DNA from 4 places in the Erythrobacter insulae genome. Region 2 is predicted to be linked to each of the others. Evidence: predicted binding sites of a transcription regulator. Region 2 holds the regulator's gene; each other region holds the start of a gene.
What was found. The regulator LexA, encoded in region 2, represses DNA repair genes until DNA is damaged. The targets are predictions, from matches to a motif close to GTTCCNCNCTTGTTCT.
Positions count from the first base shown of each region.

Region 1: the regulator LexA is predicted to act here: its motif matches at 1,455-1,470, upstream of FGU71_RS01160 (deoxyguanosinetriphosphate triphosphohydrolase).
Region 3: the regulator LexA is predicted to act here: its motif matches at 1,658-1,673, upstream of FGU71_RS13320 (putative DNA modification/repair radical SAM protein).
Region 4: the regulator LexA is predicted to act here: its motif matches at 1,459-1,474, upstream of FGU71_RS13340 (ImuA family protein).

Region 1 is NZ_VHJK01000001.1:234,267-237,476, forward strand. Features, by position in the region: gene FGU71_RS01155 (NAD(P)H-binding protein) at 1-171, opposite strand, end outside; gene FGU71_RS01160 (deoxyguanosinetriphosphate triphosphohydrolase) at 164-1,348, opposite strand; gene FGU71_RS01165 (aspartate/glutamate racemase family protein) at 1,671-2,375, opposite strand; gene FGU71_RS01170 (alpha/beta fold hydrolase) at 2,468-3,210, opposite strand, start outside.
Region 2 is NZ_VHJK01000001.1:2,622,438-2,625,647, forward strand. Features, by position in the region: gene FGU71_RS12280 (ComEC/Rec2 family competence protein) at 1-1,199, shown strand, start outside; gene lexA (transcriptional repressor LexA) at 1,232-1,921, opposite strand; gene FGU71_RS12290 (molybdopterin molybdotransferase MoeA) at 2,103-3,210, opposite strand, start outside.
Region 3 is NZ_VHJK01000002.1:149,248-152,457, reverse strand. Features, by position in the region: gene FGU71_RS13335 (DUF6504 family protein) at 1-422, shown strand, start outside; gene FGU71_RS13330 (PilZ domain-containing protein) at 501-839, shown strand; gene FGU71_RS13325 (phosphoribosyl-AMP cyclohydrolase) at 906-1,475, opposite strand; gene FGU71_RS13320 (putative DNA modification/repair radical SAM protein) at 1,688-2,950, shown strand; gene FGU71_RS13315 (UdgX family uracil-DNA binding protein) at 2,950-3,210, shown strand, end outside.
Region 4 is NZ_VHJK01000002.1:153,010-156,219, forward strand. Features, by position in the region: gene FGU71_RS13335 (DUF6504 family protein) at 1-658, opposite strand, end outside; gene FGU71_RS13340 (ImuA family protein) at 555-1,415, opposite strand; gene FGU71_RS13345 (sodium-dependent transporter) at 1,559-2,959, opposite strand; gene panB (3-methyl-2-oxobutanoate hydroxymethyltransferase) at 3,105-3,210, shown strand, end outside.

The DNA of each region.
Region 1 (3,210 bases), 2.4 Mb from region 2:
CAAGGCGGCTTCGCGGCGGGCAATGCCAACTATCCGCGCCTGGTCGCCTGCGCTCGAAATCTCGATTACGCGCCGGCCGATCAGGCCGGTTGCGCCCACCATGCCGATGCGTTCGGGCATCTTATGCCCAATGGTGCGCCGCTCAGGTGATCTCGCACGAAGATTAGACATTGCTAAGCCCCTGCGGCGCTTCGCCATAAATCTTCGCGCATGCCTGAATGGCGAAACGATCACTCATCCCGGCAATAAAATCGGCGATCACGCGGGCCCGCTGCGGATCATTTTCCGGTAAACGTGCCTGCCAATCCTCCGGCATCAATCGCGCATCTTGCGAATATGCGGCAAACAGGCGCGCAATCACATCACGCGCTCGCTCTGCGGCAGAAATCTGCTCCGGGTGATAATACAGTTTTTTGTACATGAAGGATTTGAGCGTCCGCTCATGCCCGGCCATTTCAGGCGAAAATCCGCCCAATTGGCGATGAGCGGCGCGGATTTCTGCGGCACTGTTCATGCCTTTGACCTGCGCCGAAGTGTGCTGGATCACATCGTTGACCATCAAGCCGATTTGATCGCGAACCAGCTCACGCAGCAACCGATCGCGCGGCGCGCGGGGAAACCGTTTTTCAACGCTGCGCCACTGCTCGGCCAGAAATGGCAATTCCATCAAATCATCCAGATCGAGGAAACCGGCCCGCAATCCGTCATCGATATCGTGATTATCATAGGCGATATCATCCGACACCGCTGCGATCTGAGCCTCAAGCGAGGCGTAGCTGCCGAGATCGAGTGGAAATGCCCGATCCAATTCGGCCAAAGCCCAATTCGGCGCAATTACCGGGCCATTATGTTTCGCCAAACCTTCGAGCAGATCCCATGTCAGGTTCAACCCGTCATTTTCGGGATAGGGGTTTTCGATCCGCATTACCGTTCGCAGCGTCTGTGCGTTGTGATCGAACCCGCCATGACGCTGCATTGCATCGGATAGTGCAGCCTCGCCGGCATGGCCGAACGGCGGATGCCCCATATCATGGGCAAGGCACAGCGCCTCTGTCAGATCCTCATCAATCGCTAGAGCGCGTGCCAAGACGCGGCCAATCTGCGCCACTTCAAGGCTATGCGTAAGCCGCGTCCGGTAATGATCGCCATCTGGCGCGATAAAGACCTGCGTTTTCGATTTGAGCCGCCGGAAACTCATCGAATGGATGATTCTGTCACGATCGCGTTGAAAATCGCTGCGGGGCCCGCGCATTTCACCGCCCAAGCTCACCTCGCCCGCACGGGCTTGAGGCTGGAACTCACGGCCGCCGTGGTTCGCGGGATCGGATGCATAGGGCGCGCGGTTTATCACTCCCCCCGATTAGGTCAGCAGACGCGCGCGCTCAACGGGAACAGATCGGCAACCTCATGGGATAGCCGTGGACAGCGCCCGCCCTGTCGAGAAGCGGGCACCAAAAACAAGGGTTGAAGGAGAAAAAGGGCCGTCTTCCGGGTGCATTGGGGGGGTGGAAGACGGCCCCAGGACCTTCGGTTTAGCGACCCAAGGACCCGAAACTTGCCGGTTCAAGAACTGGCAAGCTTTCCAAGCAGTTATTATCCCGCCCATCACTTTACACCTAGTAAAATGTTGCAACACGCCGAAACGTTGCGTTCTACAGTCAGAACGATTTTTAAGCGTCTATATCCTGTTCGAGGATCCAGTCAGCGGCCACTTCACAGTGGATTCTGGTCGAGTCGAAAACTGGCAAGACATTGGCATTGATATCGACGATCAGATTGAGCTCTGTGCACGCCAGCACAATCGCCTTAGCGCCATCTTGCGCTTTATTCGTGATGATCGTCTTGAGCTTGCGCTCCGCATCGCGAGTGACCTTGCCCAGCATGAGTTGATCGTAAATGATCTGATCGAGCATTTCGACATTGCCCATATCCGGCGGCAAAAGGTCAATGCCATGCGCGATCAGACGTTTCCGATAAAAACTCTCTGTCATGACATTGCGGGTGCCGATCAGAGCCACTTTTTTGTGCCCTGCCCGTTTAAGCGCCAGCCCGACATAATCGGCGATATGCAAGATCGGAATATCGATATTTGCGGCGACTTCATCATACAGCTTGTGCATTGAATTGGCACCAATGATGATGGCCTGCGCGCCTGCATCCTCGAGCCGTTTCGCACTGTCACTCAGGACTTGCGCTGCGTGTTGCCATTCTTTGTCTTCGCGCAGACCATAAAGCTGCCGGAAATCAAGACTTTCGATCAGCAAGGGTGCGCTCGCCATCGGAGCGGCCCGTTTTTGAATTATCTTGTTGATCCGTTCGTAATAGATACCGGTCGACACCCAGCTCATGCCGCCGATCAAACCCAATTTGCGCAAGAGCAATTCCTTAATCCCGAATCCGTTTCGGCACTGTCTAGAGGGTAAGCGAGAGGCGCGTCTATAGCGGGCGTTCAGGCGGCGCCAGCGGATTAATCCGGCATATCCAGTTCAGACAGCCACGCCTTTGCATCGGCCACAGTTTTAGCGGGCAATTCCTTTTGCGGAAGATGTCCGATTCCGCTGTAAATCAACAGCTCACTGTCTGGAATAGTCTGATCAAGCCAGCGGCCCGCCGAAAGCGGGATCAATCGATCCTCATCCCCCCATTGGATCAGGACCGGCACGGTGATCGCTTCGATCTGTTCCCGCGTCAGCGGATCATATCCAGTTGTAAACCGCGCCATCGTTGCCGCGCGATTGCCCGGATATCGCAGCAATTCCCAATACCTATCAATCATCGCATCATCGACGACCGACTTGATCGAAACGGATTGTTCCAGACTTTGCGCGATCAGACTGCGGGGCGTAATTTGTTCGGCAATTTTGTTGATGCCCGGCGTCTTGGCGATGGTGAAACCGATATTTCCGCTGTCGTCATCTTGCGTATCATCCTCTGGCATAGGACCGCCGCTGGCATCGACCAGCACCAATCCGTTCAGCCGTTCAGGATAACGGGCCGCAAATGCGAGCGTGTGCTTTCCGCCCATCGAATTGCCGCCAAGCACAAAGGTTTTAACGCCCAGAGCATCTGCCACTTCGCGGATATCCTCCACGTAATTGGCGCGTGAGTAATCTCCCGCTGCATCGGGACCGGTCAAACCATGACCGACCTGATCAAATCGGATGACACGGTAGGTGTCTATCAGGCCCGCGGCCCATTCATCCCACGTGT
Region 2 (3,210 bases):
CTTGCGCGGGGGCGCTCACCGGTATTGGATACACATTGCTGACCGGCGCAGAAGTCCCCACCGTTCGCAGCTGCGCCGCAGCCATGCTGGTCCTGATTGCATTGGCATTGGGCCGTGATGCGCTTTCGCTGAGAATGGTTGCGGCGGCGGCTGTTTTTGTGCTGCTTTTATGGCCAGAAAGCGTCGTGGGCCCTAGTTTCCAAATGAGTTTTTGCGCCGTGCTGGCGATTGTCGCGCTTCATTCTTCAAGCGTTGTGCGAACGTTTCTATCCCCGCGCGAGGAGCCATGGTGGCGGCGGAGCGGACGCCAGATTATCATGCTGTTCTTCACGGGTCTGGTGATCGAAATTGCTCTAATGCCCATCGTTCTGTTCCATTTTCACAGAGCCGGCGTTTACGGCGCATTCGCCAATGTCATCGCCATTCCATTGGTTACTTTTCTTTCCATGCCGCTGATTGCGCTTGGGCTATTTTTGGATATCGTCGGACTTGGCAAGCCAGCGTGGTGGCTGGTCCAAATCTCACTGGACAGCCTGTTAGCCATTGCGCATTTCACCTCAGCGCAGCCCGGATCAGTCAAGCTGATGCCGCAAATGGGGTTTGGGACTATCTCGCTCTTCGTTGGCGGATCATTGTGGCTCGCGTTGTGGAACGGGAAACCGCGATTTTGGGGCTTTGTGCCCATATCCGCAGGGGCTCTATCGCTGTTTATGACGCCGATACCGGATATTTTGGTCGGGCGAGAAGGGCGCCATGTCGGTGTGACCCTTACTCATGAATCCGGTGAGCGTCAGCTGCTTTCCCTGCGCGATAGCCGATCATCCTATTCCAAAGACAACCTGCTGGAACTTGCCAGTGTAACTGGTCAGCCGGTTTCAATGGAAAATTGGCCCGGCGCTCAATGCTCGAGGGAATTCTGCATTCTCACGATTGAACGCGGCGGCCGTGCTTGGGTGATCATGATGGCCCGTAATCGTGATCTGGTCGAAGAGCGCGCTCTTGCAGCTGCCTGTGAACGATCAGATATTGTGATCGCCGACCGGTTCCTCCCGCGGTCATGTTCCCCGAAATGGTTGAAAGCAGATAGAGGCTATCTTCAGAAGTCGGGCGGCCTTGCGATAAATCTGACGAACCAGCGCGTGACCAGTGTCTCTCAAAAGCAGGGGGATCATGGATGGTGGCGCGGGGAAGAGCGATAACCCAACCCCGCACACGCACGAAATCCCGTTAATCAGTGATAACGGCGCAAAAGCCCGGCAAGCTTGCCTTGTACCTGTACCTCGTGAGAGCCGTATACCTGCGGATCATAGGCAGCATTGGCCGGATCAAGTCGGACACGCCCGCCATCCTTGTGAAGGTATTTAAGCGTGGCTTCTTCGCCGCGCACAAGTGCGACAACGATCTCACCGTCGCGCGCACTTTCTGTGCGCCTTACAAGAGCGAAATCACCATCAAAGATACCGGCTTCGATCATGGAATCACCGGACACTTCAAGGGCGTAATGCTCACCTGGTCCCAGCAAGGCCGCTGGTACAGGCAGTGAAGTTTGGCCCTCAAGCGCTTCAATCGGAGCCCCTGCCGCGATGCGCCCGTGCAGCGGAATTTCAATCACATCATTTGCCGGCTCAGGCGCGGCTTTCATGACAGCCGAGGCGGATGCAACCGCATCATTCGCAGCTATCGCCGCGCGCGGGGTCGGTGTCGCATCTTCAGGCATTCTGATAACCTCAAGCGCGCGGGCGCGGTTGGGCAATCGGCGAATAAAGCCGCGCTCTTCAAGGGCAGAGATAAGCCGATGGACCCCCGATTTACTTTTAAGATCGAGAGCTTCTTTCATCTCTTCAAAGCTTGGTGAAATACCGGATTCGTCCAGACGTTTCTGGATAAAGCGGATCAATTCGTGCTGCTTTGCAGTCAGCATGGAGTGTACTCCCTAAGACGCACTTCTCATGGTCACCTGAACAGGCTCCACAGTGCCATTGATACGCGTTGCAAGAGGCACTGTGGTGAGTGCATCGCGAACACTGACCGTCCGCCAATAAGGTGAACGAATGTGGAACGAATAAGCAACATTATAATCGATGTCAAGCGACCGCACGCAATCAAATCGGCTGAATTGCGCCATTGTCGATGTTATAAACTGCAACCCTATCGCCTGCTTTGATCGCCGGGGATCCGGCAGGGCGGTCGATCAGACAATTGGCCTGCGCCAAGGCCATTAATGCGCTTGAATCCTGAATTGCGGCAGGCCTAACGGTGTCCCCATCACTGATCCCCCTCAGAAATTCCCTGCGATTCCCGGTCGCGGGTAAATCGACCGCTGCAATTATATTCTGAGCATTTGGCAAAGGGTTTGCATTCCCCATCGCAGCCCGGATCAGGGGCAGGGCAAATAAAAAGCACGTCACAAAGCTTGAAACGGGATTGCCGGGCAGGCCAAGAATTACGGTTTTTCGGCCATCGTGCTGCCTCGTGGCGATCATCAAAGGTTTGCCCGGTTTAATCGCCACCTTCCAGAAAGTGAGCTCAGCACCCCAATTTCGAAGAGCCTGCTGCACCAAATCATGGTCACCCACCGATGCCCCGCCAGAGGTGATGATGATGTCGCAATCGGAAGCTTGATCGAGCCCATGGGCTAGGGCGTCCAGATTGTCAGGAACGGGTCCAATCAAGGCGGCATCACCCGCCAAAGGCCGCAGCATTGCATTGATCATCATACCATTGCTGGCCGGTATTTGATGCGCCTCAACCTTGGCAGGCAAACGGACCAGTTCGTCTCCGCTATCGATCACGGCAATTCGCGGAATACGATGAACCAAAATGGCATGATGACCCGCGGCCAGGGCTAGCGCAATTTGAGCCGGGCCCATCAACGTCCCAGAGGTAAGGATCACTTGGCCGATCGCAAAATCAAATCCCGCCGAGCGGACATGCCTGGCTGGCTCTGGAAGAACCTCACCCTTGGCCAGTTCTACAAAATTAGCCGCAAGTTCGGCATTTTCCTGGATCAGAACGCGGTCCGAGCCTTCCGGCATCTGTGCCCCGGTAGATATCCGAATGCATTGCCCATCCTTTACAGCGGCCCCAAACGGAGCGCCTGCGCGGCTTTCTCCGATCAGCTTCCACGGGCCAGCGCCTGAAATTGCATATCCATCCATTGCCGACAGATCAGCAGAAGGCTGGGACCGCAGAGCCGCGATATCCTTCGCG
Region 3 (3,210 bases), on a different contig from region 2:
CCGTCCGCTTGGGCCCGCATTGTGTGCGTCGCCCGGTTCTCTATGCCAGTCACTTGCCCGAACGTGCGCAGCGCTGGCAGCCACCGCTGGATTCTGAGCCAGTTGCACAATCACCGTTGGCTTTTCGGTCAAGGCCTCTGAAATTACTTGATAAACCTGAATTGATCGCGGTGCTGTATACCTCTCCCGATGGCCTGCCACAGCGTTTCCGGTGGCGCGGAGATGTACGCGAAGTGGCGCGGGTGGAAGGGCCAGAACGCATAGCGCCAGAATGGTGGCGTGAGAGATCGATCATGCGGCTGCGCGATTATTATCGGATCGAGGATGCCGATGGCCGGAGATACTGGATCTATCGCCATGGGATTATCGGAGATGGCCGGGGCGGTGCGCCGGATTGGTATTTGCAAGGGCTTTATGCCTGAGGCTGTTTTTAATGTATTGATAAATTTCCGAGCTTGCTGGTTAGCATTTTTTTACAAATGCTTGCTAAGCCGTTCACTATGAACATGCACAGCATCCCCCGCGCTGCAGAGCGCCGCTCGCTCAGCCTGATGATCAAGGGCCGCGTAAAGTCACGCGTGGTCTATTGCGACCTGATCGATATTTCAGAGGGTGGTTGCAAACTTAGGGGCTCGGCCGGGTTCGCAAGTATCGGGGATCGGTTGACCATGCAAGTCGGAGGGATCAATGCTCCGCTGGGCAGAGTGGCCTGGGTGGATGGCAAGTTTGCAGGCATCGCCTTTGAAGGCCAGATGCATGCGGCCGTGATCGATCATCTCATTCAGAACGAAGCCACAAAACTGGCTAATGATGAGAGCGATAACCGGCGTTATCTTTGAAAATTTCCGGATATATTATGAAAAGGGCCAGCGCATCAGCGCCGGCCCTTTCACAATGACCAGCGATTAATTCGCTGAAAATGGCAGTGAACTGTGATGCAGGACGATCTTGAGATCGCCAGCATCATCTTTTTCATAGGCAAAAGAATACTCGACCTTGGTCTCGCTTCCATCAGTGCCAGTGAAATAGTAATTGCCCATTGCAACGGCCATGTCGCCGTCCGGATCGATCACAGTGCCGTTATTCTCCCACCGCACTGCGGTGAATGGCGCGATCGCGAACCCGCCGTCTTCGGTGCCTTCTTTGCCAACGAAGTAGCTGAGGGCTTCATCAAAATTTTCACGGAATTGGTCTTCCGCAGCGAGTGTAGGTTTGAAAAGGACGGTTGCATCATCGCCATAGGCATAATGCGTGTTGATGTGATCCGTGGCCGTTTGACGATAATCGCCTTCGTCTGTGAAGGTTTGGCCAATTGTTACGATGCCTTCGCCCCATGCTTTTTGAGCCGCTTCGACTTCTTCAGCGGTGATGGGGTTGGCATTCGCCGCGCTGACTGACGCGGTTTCATCTGAACCACATGCTGCAAGTGCGAGAGTGCTGGCGCCGAGTGCAGATGCGTAAACAAACTTATTCATTTCATACTCCCTTGCAGGGAGCTGAAATGGCCCCCCACATGAATCAAGCGGCTATGCCGCAGGTTACGTCCGACATCACGAGCAGGATTGCTCGCCAGAGGGGCCCGGTCCGTGTGTTATTATATATCATATACGATTGATGACTGCAACATGCATAGTTTGCATTTGCTGGATTTATTTTTGGAACATATAAGGAACATAAAGGTGTTCCCATGGCTCAAAATACGACTCAACAAACGCTTCAGCAAAGGCTTGAAATACTGGCCGATGCGGCAAAGTACGATGCCTCCTGCGCGTCTTCGGGGACGGCGAAAAAGAATTCGCTCGGCGGTGCAAAAGGGCGGGGCGGCATCGGTTCAACCGAAGGGATGGGAATTTGCCATGCCTATGCTCCTGATGGGCGATGCATCTCGCTGCTCAAGGTGCTGCTGACCAATCACTGCATCTTCGATTGCCATTATTGTATCAATCGCAAAAGCAGCAATGTGCGCCGTGCGCGCTTCACCCCGCAAGAGGTCGCGGACCTCACGATCAATTTCTACAAGCGCAATTATATCGAGGGGCTGTTTCTGTCCTCGGGCATTATCAAAAGCTCTAACCACACGATGGAGCAGCTGGTCGAATGCGCCCGTATCCTGCGCGAGGAATATGATTTTCGCGGGTATATTCACCTGAAAACCATTCCCGAAGCGGATCCTGGCCTGATCCATCAGGCGGGTCTGTATGCGGATCGTGTTTCGATCAATGTCGAGCTGCCAACCACAAGCGGCCTGGCGCGTCTCGCACCGGACAAGGATGCACGCCAGATCGAAGGCGCGTTGGCCAAGACCAAATCGCGTATCATCGAGGCAAAAGATGAACGCAAACGCTTCAAACACGCGCCGCGTTTTGCCCCGGCAGGCCAATCAACTCAGATGATTGTTGGGGCAGACAATGCCTCTGATGCGGATATCGTGGTGAAAGCGAGTACGCTCTACGGCAGTTTCGGATTGCGCCGGGTGTATTACAGCGCGTTCTCGCCGATTCCCGATGCGAGTGCGGTTCTGCCTTTGAAACGCCCTCCGCTGATGCGGGAGCACCGGCTGTATCAGTCGGATTGGTTGATGCGGTTCTATGGCTATGCGCCCGATGAGGTGGCGCAGGCAACCGATAGCCATGGCAATCTGCCGCTGGATATTGATCCCAAACTCGCTTGGGCGCTCAAGTTTCGCGGACAGTTTCCCGTTGATGTAAACCGCGCTTCGAAAGAACAATTGTTGCGTGTCCCCGGGTTGGGGACCACGGCGGTTGGACGGATATTGAACGCGCGGCGGCACCGGACTTTGCGTCTGGACGATGTCGCAAGGCTAACCCAGTCGATTGCGAAGGTGCGTCCGTTTCTGGTGGCGCTCGATTGGAGGCCGACAAGCCTTACCGACCGAGCAGATCTGCGCGCATTGCTGACGCCCAAGCAGGAACAGCTGGAACTGTTTTGATGACAGTCCAAAGAGCAAATGTGCAAAATGTATCGTTAGGCGCGCATTACACCGTCCACATGCCCGCGCCCGATGACTTCGCATTCTGGCGTGAGCGCGCACGTGGTTTGATCCAGTGCGATGTTCCGCCCGACCGTGTGAGCTGGGTGGAACCGGGCGAGACGGGCGATCTGTTCGCGCATGAGGGTCATTCTCGCGGTGAAAAACGTCTGCCTGTCGCCGGTCAGGAGGCACCTCCTGTGCGGGCGAGTAAACGGTTT
Region 4 (3,210 bases), on a different contig from region 2:
CGCCCAATCGTTTCAGCCCCAGACGGCGCAAAACAGTAAGCACGTCCTGATCCAGCCTCAGCGCGGCCACCGGCAAATCAGAGAGGCGTTGCACGCTGTCTTCTTCAGGCCCGATTGCCGAACGGGAAGGACCAAAATGCGCCAGCGCCCACGCTGCACCTGCAGTCGGTGCGATCGCTGTACGGGCAAGCAGTTTGCGCTTTGCAAATGCGGCCTCGACATCGGCCAGCAATCTGCGCTCCCCGCCAAACAGATGCGCCGCTGCGGTGATATCGACCAAGACACCATCGGGCGGATCAAGCGCGCTCCAAGGCCCCCATCTCTGAGACCAGAGCGCGAGCTTTTCCAGAAAATCGAGATCCCCTGCTGGATCAGCAGGCGCAGTCTGGATTTCGGGGCATACAGTGCGCGCATCAGTCAACATCATGCCCGTTCGCGCGCCTGCAATGTGGCCTGCGGCGTTTACGGCCTCAATCCTTGGTCCATGGGCTGTTTCAGTGATCAGCACCGTTGGGAGCGCATCTGCGCCTTCCTCTGGATCAACCCCGCCCGTTTCAGGCGCGAGCGTATGCCGCCAGCGATCGACCGAAAGTCGGGCGAACCAGATCGCCAATATTCTGCGTGTTGGCGGCGATGGGCGTGTTTGGTTTGCGCGCATGCAGGCGTCCATCTTCATTGCTCAAAATCCATTTTCCGGGCGCATGGCGCGCGGCGCGAAACAGCTCTGCTTTCCATGCCGGTGAACCCGGGGCATCGGGGTTCCAGAGCGGGCGGGATGAAGGCGCAGGCTGCGCGCGCCAACGCATCCGGGCCGAAGACAATTCAGCCGCTGCATCAAGCCGTATGAGCCACAGCGGCACACCATGCTTTTCCGCAGTCAGGCTGAGACGGCGCGACGCGGTAAAATCAAACGCGCGGGGATTGCCGCTTATTTCTCCGATGACGCAGGCGAGGTCACGGCAACGCAGCCCCTCTTCCAGCGCGAAGAGCGCATCTTCGGTGGTTTTGGCTTCGACATGGATCAACCGATCGCGCAAATCTGCAGGCAAACCCTGACAATAGGGCCGTCCGCCGCGCTGCACGGCGCGGGCATCCTGCACCCACAACACCTGCCGCCGATCATACACATCCGCTGTGGGATCAGCGCCCTCGCCCGCGATGTGCATCTGAATGTTAAGCGCATCGCGTGCCAGGCCCAGCGCCAGCCCTGCTCCGCTGCCATCGCCAGTGCTTGCAAAAATTTCGCTATGCAGTGGCTGATCGCTTAGCCCGGGTCGCCAGCGCCCTTCGCGCGCTTTGGACAGCGTGGCCATCTCGCTCGCAGACAGACGCATGGTGCTGCCAACCTTCGGACGGTCGGGAGCAGAATAGGACGAAAGCGCCTTCGCGCTGGAGGAAGATTGTATGTCTGGCATAGGAACACTTATCGACGGCGACTCACATCAACGAAGTCACACTGTTCCTATTTTGTTCCACATTTGCAGAACAATTGCAATGCTGCGTTCGGGTCTGATGGGAGCAGCGCAGGCAAACCCTGCCGCCGCTCCCTCCGTTCAATTCAGCCGAATATGCCGAACAGCAGAATGACCGTCAGGGCTAACGGGCATACATAGCGCACCAGCGCACGCCACAATTTATGCAAAGCCCCGTCGAGACCGTTTTCCTGATCGATCAACTTCGCATCTGCGACCCAACCCACAAAAATACAGGTCAGGATCGCACCAATCGGCATAAACAGCTTTGCGGTAAGCCCATCAAGCGTGTCGAAGAAATTCGTCTCGGCAAACAACGGGATGAAGCTCAGCGGATAGAACTCTGCCAATTCGTTAAACGACAGCGCCGCCATCGTGCCAAGCGCCGCTGCACCAAGCCCGACGATCAGCGTTGCCATGCTGCGCGACATGTTGAACTTCTCAAACATCCAAGCGGTTGGCGCTTCGAGCAGAGAAACCGAACTTGTGAGTGCAGCGAAGAAAATCATCGTAAAAAACGCCAAGCCGATCAAGGATCCGAACGGCATCTCCTGAAACGCGATGGGCAGCGACTGAAACATCAAACCCGGCCCTGCATTGGCCGACAGGCCTGCAGCAAACACGATCGGGAAAATCGCCAGACCAGCAAGCAGCGCAACCGCCGTATCAGCGCCCGCAATAATACCCGAAGTTTCCCCCAGATTGGTATCGCGATTGGCATAGGCACCGTAGGTCATCATGCCAGCAACACCCAGCGATAACGAGAAGAATGCCTGCCCCACAGCGGCCAGCATCACTTCACCGGTCAATTTCGAGGCGTCAAAGGTAAAAAGATAACTCAACGCTTCGCCGAAATTGCCCGTGAACGCGCCATAGATCGTAATGCAGAGAAACAGGAAGAAGAACAGCGGCATCAGATATACAGCGACCCATTCAATGCCGCCCGATACACCGCGCGCGACAAAGAACATTGTCACAGCCAAAAATCCGAGATTAAGCCCAACCATCAAACCGGCATTGCCGAATAACCCCGGCAACAGACCCTCGATATCTTCCGCTGCACGCCCTTCGAATGCGCCTCCTACAACCCCAGTTTGAAACACATCGCTCAAAAAGACGCCGATGTAATAGACGACCCAGCCGCCCACGACGCAATAAAAGCTCAGGACCAAAAACGCCGCGAACACACCCATTGAGGCAAGAACGCTCCACCCCTCACCGGCACCCGAATCGCGGGCCAGACGGCGGACACTTTCCGGCGCAGAGGATTGACCATGTCGGCCAACCAAAACCTCGGACAGCAAGACAGGCAAACCAATCAACAGCACGCAGAATATGTAAAACAGCACGAACGCGCCGCCGCCATTCTCACCTGCCTCCGCAGGAAACCGCCACATATTGCCAAGACCAACCGCCGAACCGACGGCCGCCAGAATAAATGCACTGCGTGACGACCAATTTTCGTGGCCCTTACCCGATGCTGCCATGAATCTTTATATCCCTGTTGCGCGCAGCCGGGGCTGTGCTGTCTCATTTGTGTTCCTCTCTGCAATGTTTCTGCGCCCGCGCCAAGAGGCAAGCTTTGCGTTTATCCCGCTTGGTCTTTTCCAAGGGGGACGCTAAACGCACAGCATGTCGACGACCTTTCAGCTCGATACGAGCACCAGCAGAGCCAATCCCACCCCTGCGCCGATGAAGCGGCTCACCGTGCCGCGCATCCGGGCACGCAAGAAAGATG